Regions from separate parts of the Blastomonas sp. CCH1-A6 genome, predicted to be linked through region 2. Evidence: riboswitches for the same ligand, from Rfam matches in the RefSeq annotation. Region 2 holds a riboswitch; the other holds the start of a gene.

Evidence for each region. A riboswitch is a leader RNA that binds a small molecule or an ion and turns the genes downstream of it on or off. The one in region 2 is predicted to bind cobalamin.
Region 1: it holds a riboswitch for cobalamin, as region 2 does, so the genes downstream of both, AX735_RS18220 (TonB-dependent receptor plug domain-containing protein) here and AX735_RS21360 (TonB-dependent receptor domain-containing protein) in region 2, are expected to answer to the same signal.

The regions. Positions count from the first base shown of each region.
Region 1 is NZ_LSIS01000398.1:1,144-8,826, reverse strand. Features, by position in the region: gene kdpB (potassium-transporting ATPase subunit KdpB) at 1-844, opposite strand, end outside; gene kdpF (K(+)-transporting ATPase subunit F) at 844-933, opposite strand; gene cobU (bifunctional adenosylcobinamide kinase/adenosylcobinamide-phosphate guanylyltransferase) at 1,299-1,805, opposite strand; cobalamin riboswitch at 1,847-2,052, shown strand; gene AX735_RS18220 (TonB-dependent receptor plug domain-containing protein) at 2,197-4,137, shown strand; gene AX735_RS18215 (threonine-phosphate decarboxylase) at 4,137-5,168, shown strand; gene cobO (cob(I)yrinic acid a,c-diamide adenosyltransferase) at 5,165-5,776, shown strand; gene AX735_RS18205 (ABC transporter substrate-binding protein) at 5,773-6,624, shown strand; gene AX735_RS18200 (FecCD family ABC transporter permease) at 6,621-7,592, shown strand; gene AX735_RS18195 (ABC transporter ATP-binding protein) at 7,589-7,683, shown strand, end outside.
Region 2 is NZ_LSIS01000479.1:4,842-12,524, reverse strand. Features, by position in the region: gene AX735_RS21385 (TonB-dependent receptor) at 1-684, opposite strand, end outside; gene acs (acetate--CoA ligase) at 951-2,897, shown strand; gene AX735_RS21375 (hypothetical protein) at 3,004-3,228, shown strand; gene AX735_RS21370 (prepilin peptidase) at 3,232-4,041, opposite strand; gene AX735_RS21365 (thiolase family protein) at 4,149-5,345, shown strand; cobalamin riboswitch at 5,422-5,610, shown strand; gene AX735_RS21360 (TonB-dependent receptor domain-containing protein) at 5,762-7,654, shown strand.

The DNA.
Region 1 (7,683 bases), on a different contig from region 2:
GCACGTTGAACCGGATCAGCCGGTCCATCCCTGCGATGCCGATCGCCGAGAGCAGTCCCGAGATGGTGGTGGGGATGAGCGCGACGAAGAGCGCAATCAGCACCGGCACGGCAATCTCGCCCCCGGCATAGGCGGCAAAGGCAGGAAGGGTGCCGACGGCGACCAGGAAGATCAGCGTTAGCCCGGTGAGCAGAACGGTCAGCGCGATCTCGTTGGGCGTCTTCTGGCGGCTGGCCCCCTCGACCAGCGCAATCATGCGGTCGAGAAACCCGCTGCCGGGTTCTGCCGTGACCTTTATGTCGATCTGATCGGCGATGACCATGGTGCCTGCGGTCACCGCAGACCGGTCGCCTCCCGCCTCGCGGATGACCGGCGCGCTCTCGCCGGTGATCGCCGCCTCGTTGACCGAGGCCACCCCGGCGATGACCTCGCCATCAGCGGGAATGAGCTGGCCCTGGATCACCCGCACCATATCGCCAGCATGGAGCTGGGTGGCCGGAATTTCCTCGACCTTGCCATCCTGACCGACGCGAAAGGCAACAAGCTGATCCTTGGTAGAGCGCAGCGACTGTGCCTGCGCCTTGCCGCGCCCTTCGGCCAGCGCCTCGGCAAAATTGCCGAACAGCACCGTCAGCCAAAGCCAGAAGACCAGCTGCCCCTCGAACAGCGGATCGCCGCTGCCGATGGCCAGATTGCGCACCATCACCACGGTGGCGACGGCAGCCACCACGGCAGTCGTGAACATCACGGGGTTGCGCACTAGCGTGCGCGGGTCGAGCTTGACGAAGGAATCGCGCAGGGCCGGCATGACCAGCTTGCGCTCGAACAGGGATGCGCGCTCCATCAGAAGCGCTCCGGGGTCATCAGGACGACGACGAGATAGACCAGCAGGCCGATGGCGACGACGCCGGCCAGCGCAAGATCGAAGGACATATGAGCTCCTTGTTTGGCGGAGCGTCAGGTGCGCCTCGGATGCGTGAAAATGCGCGGGGCAAAAGCCGCGAACGGCATGAAAAACGCATGAAAATCGCTTTGTTAACTCGGCACCGAGCGCGGGTTTCATGAGGATTTCATGTCGCAAGGCGTTGATCCACATGGATGTTTCACAAGGCCATGCGCCATCGGGCCGTCAGCAAGATGCTTCTTGCCCAGACGAGAATTGTCCCGCCGGACTCGTCGAGACTCATGCCCCGGGGCTGGCCAGAATGGCGGTCCCGGGGTGCCTTTTCGGCTCACCAGTGATCATGGCTTCGTCCACTCCGCCACAGCCTGTTGCTGAGGCTTCTGAGCTTCTATGCTCACCCTTTGAGCGGCACGACGAGTCCCGCAAACATGATCTCGGCGCGATCCGCGATGGCGGCGATGTCTTGATTGAGCCGTCCCGCCATGTCGCGAAACCGGCGCGCCAGCGCATTGTCCGGGACGATGCCCATCCCGACTTCATTGCTGACCAATATTATCGGCGATTTGGCCGCCAGAAGTGCATCCATCAGCTGCTTCGACACTGCGGGGAAATTCAGTTCGTTTAAAAGTATGTTGCTCGTCCAGAGCGTCAGGCAGTCGACAAGCAGCACGCGGCCTGGCGCGGCCTCGCGCGTGATCGCTTCTGGCAGGTCGATCGGGCATTCGACGGTGCGCCAGCGCGGTCCGCGATTCTGCCGGTGCCGCGCAATCCGGTCGGCCATCTCATCGTCAAAAGCCTGCGCCGTGGCCAGATAGACGAGCTTGCCCGACTGGCTCTCTGCCAGTGCCTGCGCCCGCGCGCTCTTGCCGGAGCGGGCACCGCCCAAGATGAATGTCAGCACCGCATCGACCCATTTCCCTTGCAAAGCGTTTTCACTCGCAATAATGCGGCTACGCGACAGGTTCCCAGAGATGGGATTAATAGGGAACGCGGAAGCAGGGATAAACCCCTGTAATCCGCGGCTGTCCCCGCAACTGTGACCGGATAGCGGTCGCCCTGATATGCCACTGGAGGCCTCGGCCTCCGGGAAGGCGGGGCGAATGCGATGACCCGGGAGCCAGGAGACCTGCCTGACGCAGTCGGTCCTTTGCGCGGACGGGGTGTTCAGCGTGATCGAGGTTCATCCTCGCGTGACGACATCGGTCGGGGTTCGCGCGCGGGTGACAAGCCAGCGACTGATCCGTCGTGCCATCGGCGCGTGTAACCCCTTGTTGTTTTGACAGGGGATAGCCATGCCTGATGCATTTTTGAAATACACCCTATCCACGCTTGCCGTCTGCGCCTGCGTGAGCACTCCCGCCTTCGCGCAGGACATTGCAGCGGGCGCCGGCGCGCGCGAGCCGGTCATCGTGGTGACCGCCAATCGCACGGCGCAATCGCTCGACAAGGTAGGCCAGTCGATCACCGTGCTCGACAGCGCGGAGATCGAGCGTCGGCAGACCCAGGCCGTTGCCGACATCCTACGCACCGTGCCGGGCGTCACCATCGTGCGCAACGGCGGCATCGGCACGTCGACATCGGTCTCGATCCGCGGTGCGGAAAGCGACCAGACCGTGGCTCTGGTCGATGGCATCAAGCTCAACGACCCCTCGTCGCCCGGCGGCGGCTTCAATTTCGGCAACCTGCTGGTCGGCAATATCGATCGGATCGAGGTATTGCGCGGCCCGTCCTCGGTGTTGTGGGGCAGCCAGGCGATCGGTGGCGTCGTCAACATGATCACGCGCCAGCCGACCGAGCAGCTCAGTGTCAACCTGCGTGGCGAATATGGCTATCGCGATACCGGCCAGCTGGTCGGCAATGTGTCGGGCAAGGCAGGGCCGCTATCGGCCAGTATCGGCGCGGGCTATTTCCGCACCGACGGTATTTCGGCCTTCAGCGAGGCGCGCGGCGGCACCGAGAAGGACGGTTACCGCAATTACGGCGCGAACGGCAATTTCAACCTGGCGCTGACCGACTGGCTGTCGGTCGATGCGCGCGGCTGGTATTCCGAAGGCCGGGTCAATATCGACGGCTTTCCGCCGCCCAGCTTTGCCTTTGGCGACGTGAACGAGGAATCGCGCACCCGCGAGTTCGTTGGCTATACCGGGATCAACGCGGCATTGTTCGACGGACGCTTCCGCAACCGGCTGGGCTATGCCTATACCGATACGCGGCGGCGCAGCATCGCGCTCGACGGCGTGCCGAGCGAGACCTTTGCCGGCCATGGCCGCAACGAGCGCATCGAATATCAGGGCATTTTCGACATTGCCGAGGGATGGCAGCTGACCGGCGGGCTCGAGCGCGAGACCTCGCGCTTTTCGAGCAGCAGCTTCGGCGCGGTGCCCTCGATCGGCCGCGCCAGGATCGACAGCGTCTACGCGCAGCTCGTCGCCAGCCCGGTCCGGAGCCTGACGCTGACCGGCGGCGTCAGGCATGACGATCACAACCGGTTCGGCGGCGCGACGACGCTGGGGGCCAGCGGCGTCTACGCGATTGCGGCGACCGGCACCACGCTGCGCGCCAGCTATGCCGAAGGGTTCAAGGCACCCTCGCTGTTCCAGCTGCAGAGCGATTTCGGTAACCGGCTGCTGAGTCCAGAGCGCTCGAAGGGGTGGGATGCCGGCATCACGCAGGATCTGGTCGAGGGACGGCTTCAGGCCAGCGCCACCTATTTCCGCCGCGATTCCGACGATCTGATCATCTTCATCTCGTGCCCGCTGCCGCGCACCGGCATCTGCGCCGGGCGTCCTTCGGGCACCTATGACAATGTGTCCAAGGCGCGCGCCGAAGGGGTCGAGATTGGCCTGATGATGCAGCCGGTCGATGCGCTGCGACTGCAGGCGAACTATACCTATACCGACGCCACCAACCGGTCGCCCGGCAATGTCAATTTCGGCCGCCAGCTCGTCCGGCGACCGCAGCACAGCGTCACCGCGCTGCTCGATTACCGCTGGAGCTTCGGGCTGGAGACCGGGATCACGCTGACCCATGTCGGTACGAGTTTCGACAATGCCAATAACAGCCGCAAGGTCGAAGGCTATGTGCTTGCGGACTTGCGCGCGGCGTTCCCGATCACCGACCGCATCGAGCTGTACGGGCGCATCGAGAACCTGTTCGACGAGCGCTACGAGACGGTGTTCCGCTATGGTACGCCGGGCCGCGCCGGCTATGTCGGCGTGCGGCTGAGCTACTGATGCAGGGCACGCCCCGCGCGCTGGTCGGCGAATTCGCCCGTCACGGCGGGCGGATCGATCTCGCGCGCGCGGCCTTTCCGCATATTGAGAATTGGACCGATCTGTCGACGGGGATCGCGCCATGGCCCTACCCGGTCTCCCTGACTGCCGCAGCAGCAGAGCAGTTGCCTGATCCGGGCGACCTTGCGAAGCTGGAAGCGGCAGCCGCGGTCTCATTCGGGGTGGACCCGAAACGGGTCGTAGCGGTGCCCGGAAGTGACCTTGCGATGCGGTTGCTCGGGCTGATGCTGGGACGCAGATCCTTCGTTTTCCGCGCGGCCATTGTCCGGCCGGGCTATTCGGATCATGCAGCAATGTGGGGCGCTTACAAGCCAGCGGCATGCGCATTCGACGATATCGGGCTCATGGCACCTGCTCATGACGTTCTTGTGCTTGCCCGGCCGAATAACCCTGATGGTCTTGTTGCCGATCCTCTGTTGCTGGAATGGGCGGCGTTGACTGTAGCCAAGCGCGGTGGCCATGTAATCGTCGACGAAGCTTTCGCAGATGCGGACCCGGCAAACAGCTTGGCGGGCAGCGATTGGCCGGGACTGATCGTGCTGCGGTCCTTCGGCAAGTTCTTTGGGCTGGCAGGTTTGCGCCTGGGCTTCGTGGTCGCGCAGCAAGAGATCGGAACCGAGCTGCGCGCGCTGATCGGCGACTGGCCCATCTCGGGTCCGGCGCTGGCGACCGGGCTGGCGGCTTACAGCGATGCGGAATGGCAAATCGCACAGCGGGCGCGACTGGCCACCGCATCGCAGCGGCTGGTCGAACTTCTGACCCGGCATGGAATCGCGATTGTCGGGTGCACCGCATTCTTCACGCTCGTCTCCGTCCGCCACCGAGACCGCCTGTTCGTTTATCTGGCGCAGGCGGGCGTGCTCACCCGGCCGTTCGATTACGAACCCTGCTGGCTGCGGATCGGACTTCCGCGTGACGAGAGCGATTGGGCGAGACTGGACGAAGCCCTTAGCGGCTGGAGAATGACATGACCGACACGCAAGAGGATTTCGCCCGCCACAATGCGCGGATGAAGCGCGTTCAGGCCGTGCGCGAACGCATGCAGGCGCGCCGCACCCTGGAGCGTGGGTTGCTGATCGTCCATACCGGCAACGGCAAGGGCAAGTCCTCCTCCGCCTTCGGCATGGCGATCCGCTCGCTGGGCTGGGGGATGAAGGTCGGCATCGTGCAATATGTCAAAGGCAGCTGGGAGACCGGCGAGAAGAATTTCTTCCAGGCCAATCCCGATCTGCTGACCTTCGAGGTGATGGGCGAGGGCTTCACCTGGGACACGCAGGACCGCGCAAAGGACATCGCGGCGGCGCGTGCGGCCTGGGAACGCTCGAAGCAGCTGATCCTAGACCCCGATTATGACTTCATCATCCTCGACGAGCTGAACATCGTGCTGCGGCAGGATACGCTGCCGATCGACGAGATCGTGGCGTTTCTCAATGACCGCCCGCTGACCAAGCATATCTGCATCACCGGGCGCAGCGCGAAGCCGGAGCTGATTGCCATTGCCGATCTGGTTACCGAATTCGGCGAGGTGAAGCATCCGTACAAGGCCGGGTTCAAGGCGCAGAAGGGCGTGGAATATTGATCCGCGCCTGCGCCCTGGTGCTGGCGGTTGCGGTCGCGGGCTGCGCCTCGCAGGCGGCTGACCGCGCCGCGCAGGATGACGCACGCAACGCAGGTTCAACGCGGCCCCGGGTCGTCTCTATCAACCCGTGCGTCGATGCGGTGCTGATGCAGGTGGCAGAGCCCGGGCAAATCGCCGCGATCAGCCATTATTCGCAGGACCCGCGCGCGACATCGATTCCGCTCGACCAGGCCCGGCGCTTTGCGGCGACCTCGGGCACGGCGGAAGAGGTGGTCGCTGAGGCCCCGGACATCGTCATCGCGGGTGCGCACGTGGCCCCGGCGACCATCGCCGCGCTCCACCGGATGCGCATCCGCCTGGTGCAGATCGGCGTGCCCGAGAGCATCGCCGAGAGCGAGGCGCAGATTCGCACGATCGCAGCGGCGGTCCATCAGCGGCAGCGCGGCGAGCAACTGGTGGCGCGGATCGATGCGGCCGTTCGCGCAGCATCGGTGCAGCATGGCCCCGCGCCCGCCGCGCTAATCTGGCAGGGCGGCGGGCTGGTGCCGGGCGAGGGCACGCTGGCGAGCGAGCTGCTCAGCCGCACCGGCTATCGCAACATGAGCGGCGATTACGGCCTGAAGCAATGGGACGTCCTGCCGCTCGAGCATCTGGTCGCCCGCCCCCCACAGGTGCTGCTGTCGGTCGGAGCAGAGGACAGCAGCGACCGGATGCTGCGCCATCCGGTGCTGGCGGGCCTGCTCCAGGCGATTGCCGTGCGACGTTATCCTGAGCGCCTGCTGCACTGCGGCGGCCCGACAATCATCGACGCGGTCGCGCACCTGGCCCGGATCAGGCGCGCGCTATGAGCCGGTCGCTGTCGCTCAACCTTGGGCTTTGCGTCGTGATCCTCGCGGCGATGCTGCTGTCGCTGATGGCCGGAAAGGTCTGGATCCCGCTCGACGCGTGGATCGCGGGCGATCCGCGCTGGCCGATCATCGCCGAGCTGCGCCTGCCGCGCACGGTGCTGGCCGCGCTGGTGGGGGCGGGCCTGGGCCTGTCGGGCGCGGCGATGCAGGGCTATCTGCGCAACCCGCTGGCCGATCCCGGACTGTTCGGCGTGTCCTCGGGCGCGGCGCTGGGCGCGGTGATCTCGCTCTATTTCGGCTATGCCGCCGCGCCCTGGCTGCTGCCGGCTTCCGCGCTGGCGGGGGCCGCGATCACGATGGCGCTGCTCGCGCTGCTCGTCGGTCAGTCGGGCAGCATCATCGTGTTCACATTGGCGGGGGTGATCCTCTCGAGCGTGGCCGGGTCGATGACGGCGCTGGCGATCAGCCTCGCTCCCACGCCCTTTGCCACCGCCCAGATCGTGACCTGGCTGATGGGCGCGCTGACCGATCGCAGCTGGGACGACGTGCGGCTTGCCCTTCCGCTGCTCGCGCTGGGGTGCCTGCTGCTGGCGTTCACGGGACGCACGCTCGATGCACTGACGCTGGGCGAGTCCGCCGCGCGGTCGATGGGCGTCGATCCCCGGCGGCTGCAGCTGCTGATCGTGATTGGCGTCGCCTTGTGCGTCGGCGCATCGGTGGCGACGGCGGGGATCATCGGCTTTGTCGGGCTGATCGTGCCGCATCTGGTCCGGCCCTTTGTCGGCAACCGGCCCTCGGCGGTGCTGCTGCCCTCGGCGCTGGCGGGCGCGCTGCTGCTGCTGCTTGCCGACAGCCTGGTGCGCGCGATCCCGACCGTCAGCGAATTGCGGCTCGGCATCGCGATGTCGATGCTTGGCGGACCGTTCTTCCTTGTCCTGCTGTTGCGGATGCGCCGGAGGTTCGCATGAGCGTGCTCGCGGTCGAGGGCATCACGCTCCGCCTGGGCGGGCGGCGCGTGCTGGGACCGATCAGCGCCGCATTCGCGCCAGGGCGCGTTAC
Region 2 (7,683 bases):
CACGAAGCCGCCCACACGCAGGTCGTCGGACTTGCGGTAGCTGCCATCAAGGTGGAGCACCAGCTTCGAGGTCAGCGGAACATCGAGGCTCGCGCCGATGCTGCGCTCGTCCGCAGCCGATCCGTACGTGGCGAGCGCGTCGAGATGAAACGGCTCTTCGGGCACCTCGCGCGGGATGCGCTTGTCGATCGCGTTGACTGCGCCGCCGACCGCCTGGCCGCCGAACAACAGCACCGCAGGGCCGCGCAGCACCTCGACCCGATCGAGGATGATCGGCTCGACCGTGACGCCATGGTCGGGCGAGGTGTTCGACACGTCGATCGTGCCGATGCCGTCGGTGAGCACGCGGATGCGCTCGCCCTGGAAGCCGCGCAGCACAGGGCGCGAAGCGCCAGGCGAGAAGCTGGTCGCCGAGACGCCGGGCAGCTTGGTCAGCGCGTCGCCGATCTGGGCACGCGCTTCGCGCGCCAGAGTGTCGCCCGAAAGCTCGGACGTGCCGGCGAGAATGCTGAGATCGCGGACGAACGGCGCGGTGACGATGATCCCGCCGCTCTTGTGGAAGTCATCGTCTTCCTGTGCGGGTTCCTCGGCTTGAGCGGCCTGCTGCGCCAGCGCGGGAAGCGGGGCAAGCAGCGCTGTGGCGAGCGAAAGCGACGAGGTAACGGTGAGAAGCGTGCGACGCATGTTCTGTTATGCTCCCTGGGGACTCTGAAAAAGGAAGAAAGGCTGCCGTTGACCGGCAATCCGGTGCCCGCTGCCCGGGCGCTATAGGCCTTGCCATGCACCCAAAACCGCGGAGTCGGAGGGGCGGCTAGCACTCGTGTAATGTTATATCAATCGCAATTTGACCAGGATATGACAGTTTGCGACGGGTTGCTCGTGCAGATGCCCTCGGGCAGAAAGGGCGACGAAGCGGCCGTCAAGGCCGTCATCGTGCGAGGACCCGAAAGATGAGCCATGAGACCGCTGCCGAGCCGCTGATCCCGGCGCCCGAGGATGCACAGACCTGGTGCACGCCGACGCAATATGCGGAACTCTATGCGGCGTCGTTGCGCGATCCGGACGGATTCTGGGCGCTTCAAGCGGACCGCATCGACTGGAGTTCGAGACCGACGCATATCAACCGTTCGAGCTTCGATCCGGTGCGCATCCGCTGGTATGACGATGGCGAGCTCAACCTGTGCTACAACGCGGTCGACCGGCATGTGCTGGCGGGGCATGGTGCGGATACGGCGTTGATCTGGGAAGGCGACACCCCCGGCGATGTCCGCTCGTTGAGCTATGACGCACTGCTGGCCGAGGTGCAGAGGTTCGCCGGTACGCTCACCGCGCTGGGCGTGGTCCGGGGTGACCGGGTGACCATCTACATGCCGATGGTGCTCGAAGGCGCGATCGCAATGCTCGCCTGCGCCCGCATCGGCGCGATCCATTCGGTGGTGTTCGGCGGTTTCTCGCCCGAGGCGCTCGCCGGAAGGATCGAGGATTGCGCGAGCCGGTTCATCGTCACCGCCGATTCCGGGATGCGCGGGGGCAAGACGGTGCCGCTCAAGGCCAATGTCGATGCCGCGCTGAGCGATCACGGGATCAGCGTCGATGCAGTACTGGTCGTGCGCCATACGGGTGCCGAAATCGCGATGACCGAGGGGCGCGACCACTGGTATCACGAACTGTCCGCGACCGTGCCTGCGACCTGCCCTTGCGCGCCGATGGCGGCGGAAGATCCGTTGTTCATCCTCTATACCTCCGGATCGACGGGCAAGCCCAAGGGCGTGCTGCACACCACGGGCGGCTATGCGGTCTGGGTCGCGACGACCTTTCACTATGCCTTCGATTACCGCCCGGGCGAGGTCTATTGGTGCACCGCCGATATCGGCTGGGTCACCGGGCACAGCTATTCGGTCTATGGCCCGCTGCTCAACCGCGCAACCAGCCTGCTGTTCGAAGGCGTGCCCAACCATCCTGATCACAGCCGCTTCTGGGACATGTGCGAGCGGCACGGCGTCAACATCTTCTACACCGCGCCCACCGCGATCCGCGCGCTGATGCGCGAGGGCGAAGCGCCGGTGGAGAAGCACGACCTTTCCGCGCTGCGCCTGATCGGATCGGTCGGCGAGCCGATCAATCCCGAGGCCTGGCGCTGGTATCGCCGCACCGTGGGCAAGGACGCGGTGCCAGTGATCGATACCTGGTGGCAGACCGAGACCGGCGGCATCATGATCACGACGCTGCCGTATGCGCATGCGATGCGGCCGGGCAGCGCGGGCCTGCCGTTCTTCGGCATCCAGCCCGAACTGGTCGATGCCGATGGCAACACTCTCGACGGCGCGACCGAGGGCAATCTGTGCATCGCGGGGTCGTGGCCCGGCCAGGCGCGCACGGTCTATGGCGATCACGAGCGCTTCGTGCAGACCTATTTCAGCACCTACAAGGGCAAGTATTTCACCGGCGACGGCTGCAAGCGCGATGAGGACGGCTATTACCGCATCACCGGCCGCGTCGACGATGTCATCAATGTCTCGGGCCATCGCATGGGCACCGCCGAGGTCGAAAGCGCGCTGGTGCTGCACCCGCGCGTTGCCGAAGCTGCTGTGGTGGGCTTCCCGCACGACATCAAGGGGCAGGGCATCTATTGCTATGTGACGCTCAATGTCGGCGAGGAGGCCGACGACGCGCTGGCCGGGGAGCTGAAGGCGCTGGTCCGCAAGGAAATCGGCCCGATCGCGACGCCCGACCATCTGCATTTCACGCCCGCGCTGCCCAAGACGCGCAGCGGCAAGATCATGCGACGCATCCTGCGCAAGATCGCGGAGAACGAGTTCGGTTCGCTCGGCGATACCAGCACGCTTGCCGACCCGTCGGTGGTCGATGCGCTGATCGAGGGGCGCAAGGCGATGTGAAACCGCTGGTAAGTCGGACCGCGACCTGCCATGGTGGAGCATCGGCTTGGCTATTACGTCGTTCGATTTCTGCGCGACCGCAGCTTAAACCGAAAGCATTCCCATCATGTTGCACCACCTTCGGGCGTCGGCCGTTGTCGCCGGTCTGTTCGGCCTTGTCGCCTTGCCCTTTGTCGCGGTGATGCTGGTCCTGCTCGCCATTGGCGCGTCTTCGGGGCTGGTGATCGGCCTCGGCTTCATGGCGCTGCTGGCCAGCTGTACGATCGCCGTGTCGCAGCCTGGCCAGACATTTCTGAGCGATAACCTACGCAGGGCGACTCGCCGCAGCTGATCCTCAGCCGCTCAGCCCGGCCAGAGCCACCGGCCAGGCGGCAAGCGCCATCAGCGTCCCCAGTGGGAAGCGGGTGGCGGCATCGAGATCATGGCCGCGGCGTTGCAGCACCAGCGCGACGGCAAGCCCGAGGCCGCTGGCGATCAGCAGCACGAGGGGCAGCGCCTGCCAGCCGAGCCACAGCCCGATCGCGCCGAGCAGCAGCGGATCACCGCCGCCGAGCCCTTCGCGCCCGCGCGTCAGCCGATAGAGCAGCGCGATCAGCCACAGTCCGCCGCAACCAGCGCCTGCGCCGATCAGGCGGCTGGTCCAGTCGGGCGGGATGTCCAGCGCAGCGCCCGCCAGCGCGCCCAATGCCAGCGCTGCGTTAAGCGGATGCGGCAGCCAGTAATGGCGCAGATCGAGCAGCGCGAGCGGGAGGAGCAGCCAGCCAAATGCCGCTATCGCCAGTCCCTCTGCGCCCGGATGCACCGCCAGCGATAGCGCTCCGATCAGCGCCGCGCTGAGCTCGATCGCGAAGCAATGCCATCCGATGGCCGTCCCGCATGCTGCACATCTCCCGCGCAGCAAAACATACGATATCAACGGTATAAGCTGCCAAGGCTTCAGCTGCGCGCCGCACGCATCGCATTGCGACCGCCCGGTCAGGATCGATCGCCCCGCAGGCCAGCGCACCACCAGCGCGCCGATAAAGCTGCCGAAGATTGCGCCAAGGATCGCCGCTGCAAGGGGCGCGATCACCGGATGGTCAAGCAGCGGCGCATACATAGCGAAATTGGCCCAATGCCGGGGATCGGCAGCGCCCTTGCGCATAGCGGCTCGCCCCGAGACAGGCCAAGCGCTTTGTACTCCAAGCCTCTTGCAATCGCGCTGGCCCTAGGGGAAGGCGCTTTCACCACATTCGAAAAGGGACTCATGCCATGACCGCATTTTCCGCCGCCGATCCCGTTGTCATCGTCTCCTATGCGCGCACGCCGATGGGCAGCTTCCAGGGTTCGCTCTCGGGCGCCAGCGCCACCGATCTCGGCGCGACCGCCGTCAAGGCGGCGGTCGAGCGGGCAGGGGTTTCGGGCGATGCAATCGAGCGCATCTATATGGGCTGCGTGCTGCCCGCCGGCCTCGGTCAGGCCCCGGCGCGCCAGGCCGCGCTCAAGGCCGGCCTGCCGCAGTCGGTCGAGGCGACCACGGTGAACAAGATGTGCGGCAGCGGCATGCAGGCGACGATCATGGGGGCAGAGGCGCTGGCCTCGGGCTCGGTCGATCTGCTGGTGGCGGGAGGCATGGAGAGCATGACCAACGCGCCCTATTTGCTCACCAAGCATCGCGGCGGCGCGCGGATCGGCCATGACCGGGTCATGGACCATATGTTCCTCGATGGCCTGGAAGACGCCTATGAGCCCGGCCGCGCAATGGGCAGCTTTGCCGAGGAAACCGCAGGCGAATATCAGTTCACCCGCCAGGACCAGGACGATTACGCGATCGCCTCGCTTACCCGCGCGCAGAAGGCGCAGAGCAGCGGCGGGTTTGACCGCGAGATCGTCCCCGTCGAGATCACCGGCCGCAAGGGCACCGAGACGATCGACAAGGACGAACAGCCGCTCAAGGGCGACGCGTCGAAGATCCCGAGCCTGAAACCGGCCTTCGCCAAGGACGGCACGATCACGGCGGCCAATGCCTCGTCGATCTCCGACGGTGCGGCTGCTCTGGTGCTGACCCGCCAGAGCGTCGCCGACAGGCTTGGCCTCAAGCCCGTCGCGCGGATCGTGTCGCACGCGGCACATGCCCACGCGCCGGCGCGCTTCACCACCGCGCCGGTCGATGCCAGCCGCAAGGCGCTGGAGAAGGCGGGCTGGAGCGTCGACGATGTCGATCTGTTCGAGGTCAACGAGGCGTTCGCCTGCGTGTCGATGATCGCAATGCGCGACCTCGGCATTCCGCACGACAAGATCAACGTGCATGGCGGCGCGACCGCGCTGGGCCATCCGATCGGCGCGAGCGGTGCGCGAATCATCGCAACGCTGGTTTCTGCCCTGCAGACGCATGGCGGCAAGCGCGGCCTGGCATCGCTCTGCATCGGTGGCGGCGAGGCGACGGCGGTTGCGGTCGAGCTGATCTGATCCCCTGAAGCCCGGCCTGTCAGTAGGGCAGGCCGGGGCTTTTGTAAGGCCGGATTGACAAGCCTGCCCAAATCCAGCAATTGCGCATCCAGATGGTTCCTCCCTTAGCCGGGAGGCGAAGAGGGAAGCCGGTGCAAATCCGGTGCTGTGCCCGCAACTGTCAGTCGGGAGCCGACGGCCAATATGTCACTGGGAGCGATCCCGGGAAGACGGCCCGAGGCGATGATCGACGAGCCAGGAGACCTGCCATCGCGTCGTTCATCCGGGGGCCGGGTCCAGCCTGTTCGGATGGGAAAGTTTTTTCCTTCGTAACGACATGCCACAGGCCATAGTCGCGTCCGGAAGCGATCCCGGCGGGCCTTGATGTCGTTCATCTGCCCTTCCGCTTCGGCGGCGGCTGGGGCTGAGGGAAAACCGTGTCCAAATTCATCCGCAGTTTCACCGTGTCCGCGCTTGCTCTGGCAGTGGCCACGCCGCTCCATGCGCAGTCCGCCAGCGACGACCAGGACGACGATATCGTCGTCTCCGCCAGTCGCATCGTCCAGAAGCGCAGCGAAACCGGCCAGTCGATCACCGTGGTCGACAAGGCAGAACTAGATCGTCGCCAGACCCAGGTGCTGAGCGACGTGCTGCAGACGCTGCCCGGCATCAGCGTTGCGCGCAACGGCGGCCCCGGCGGCACGACCAGCGTGTTCATCCGCGGCGGCGACAGCTCGCAGACGCTGGTGCTGGTCGATGGCGTGCGCATCAACGATCCGTCTTCGCCTTCGGGGGCGTTCGATTTCAGCTCGATCCTCACCGGCAATATCGGATCGGTCGAGGTGCTGCGCGGACCCAATTCGGTGATCTGGGGCAGCCAGGCGATCGGCGGCGTCATCAACATTACCACGATCGAACCGAGCGAGGGGCTGCAGGCCAGTGCGCGCGGCGAATATGGCTATCGTGACACCGGCCAGCTGGTCGCCAGCGTCTCGGGCAAGACCGGCATCGTTTCGGGCAGCCTTGGCGCAAGCTATTTCCGCACCGATGGCATTTCCGCCTGGGATGAGCGCCGTGGGGCGACCGAAAAGGACGGGTTCGAGAACCTGACCTTGAGCGGCAAGCTGCGCGTCGCCTTCAGCGATGCGATCAGCCTCGATCTGCGCGGCTTCTATACCGATGGTGAAACCGAATTCGACAACCCGCCTGCCGATACGCTGCCGGTGACCGACAACCGCCAGTTCGTGGGCTATGCGGGGCTTAATGTCGCGCTATTCGACGGCCGGTTGCGCAATCGCTTTGCCTATACCCGGACCGACATCAAGCGCATCACCACCGATCCCACCCCCGGATCGTTCAACCCCGCACGCGCCAAGGGCACGCTCGACCGGTTCGAATATCAGGGCGTTGCTGATGTTGCCGATGCGCTGACCCTGGTGTTCGGCGTGGAGCACGAACAGAGCGAGGCGAGCACCTTCTTCCCCTCGTTCAACACCGCGCCCGATGTCAGTGACGTGCACATGACGAGCTATTACGGCCAGGCCATCGTGCGTCCGGTGCAGGGGTTGACCGTCACCGGCGGCGTACGCGTCGACGACCAGCAGGTGTTCGGCAGCAAGACCAGCCTTGGCGGCAATATCGCCTATACGCCCAATGACGGCGAAACCGTGATCCGCGCGACCTATGCGGAGGGTTTCCGCGCGCCTGCGCTGAGCGAGCAACTCGCCGCGTTCGGCAATCCGAACCTGCGCCCCGAAACCGCGCGCAGCTATGACGCGGGAATCGAACAGTCGCTAATCGACGGCAAGCTGCGCGCGCAGGCGACCTGGTTCCGCCGCAACACGCAGGACCTGATCGTCTTCTCCTCCGCAACCTTCAGCCTGGAGAATATCGCGGCCGCGCGCGCACAGGGCGTGGAGCTTGGCCTGTGGATGCAGCCGGTGACCAATTTCACCGTGCAGGCACAGTACAGCCTGGTCGATACCGAGAACCGCTCGCGCGAAGCGGACTTTTCGGGCCGGGTCAATTTCGGAAACCGGCTCGCGCGGCGCGCCAAGGACAGCGCCTCGGTGCTGGTCGACTGGAAGTCGCCCTGGGGTCCGGCGCTGGGCGCGACCTTCCTGATGGTCGGTGACACGTTCGACGATGTCGCCAACACCATCCGGCTCGACAGCTATGTCCGCGTCGACCTGCGCGCGAGCTGGAGCATCTCGGACAATCTGGAAGTCTATGGCCGGGTCGAAAACCTGTTTGACGAGGCCTATCAGACCGCGTTCAACTATGGCGTGCCCGGACGTGCGGGCTATGCGGGGGTCAGGTTGAAGATGTGATGTCAAGGGTTGTCGCCCCTATCTCCGTT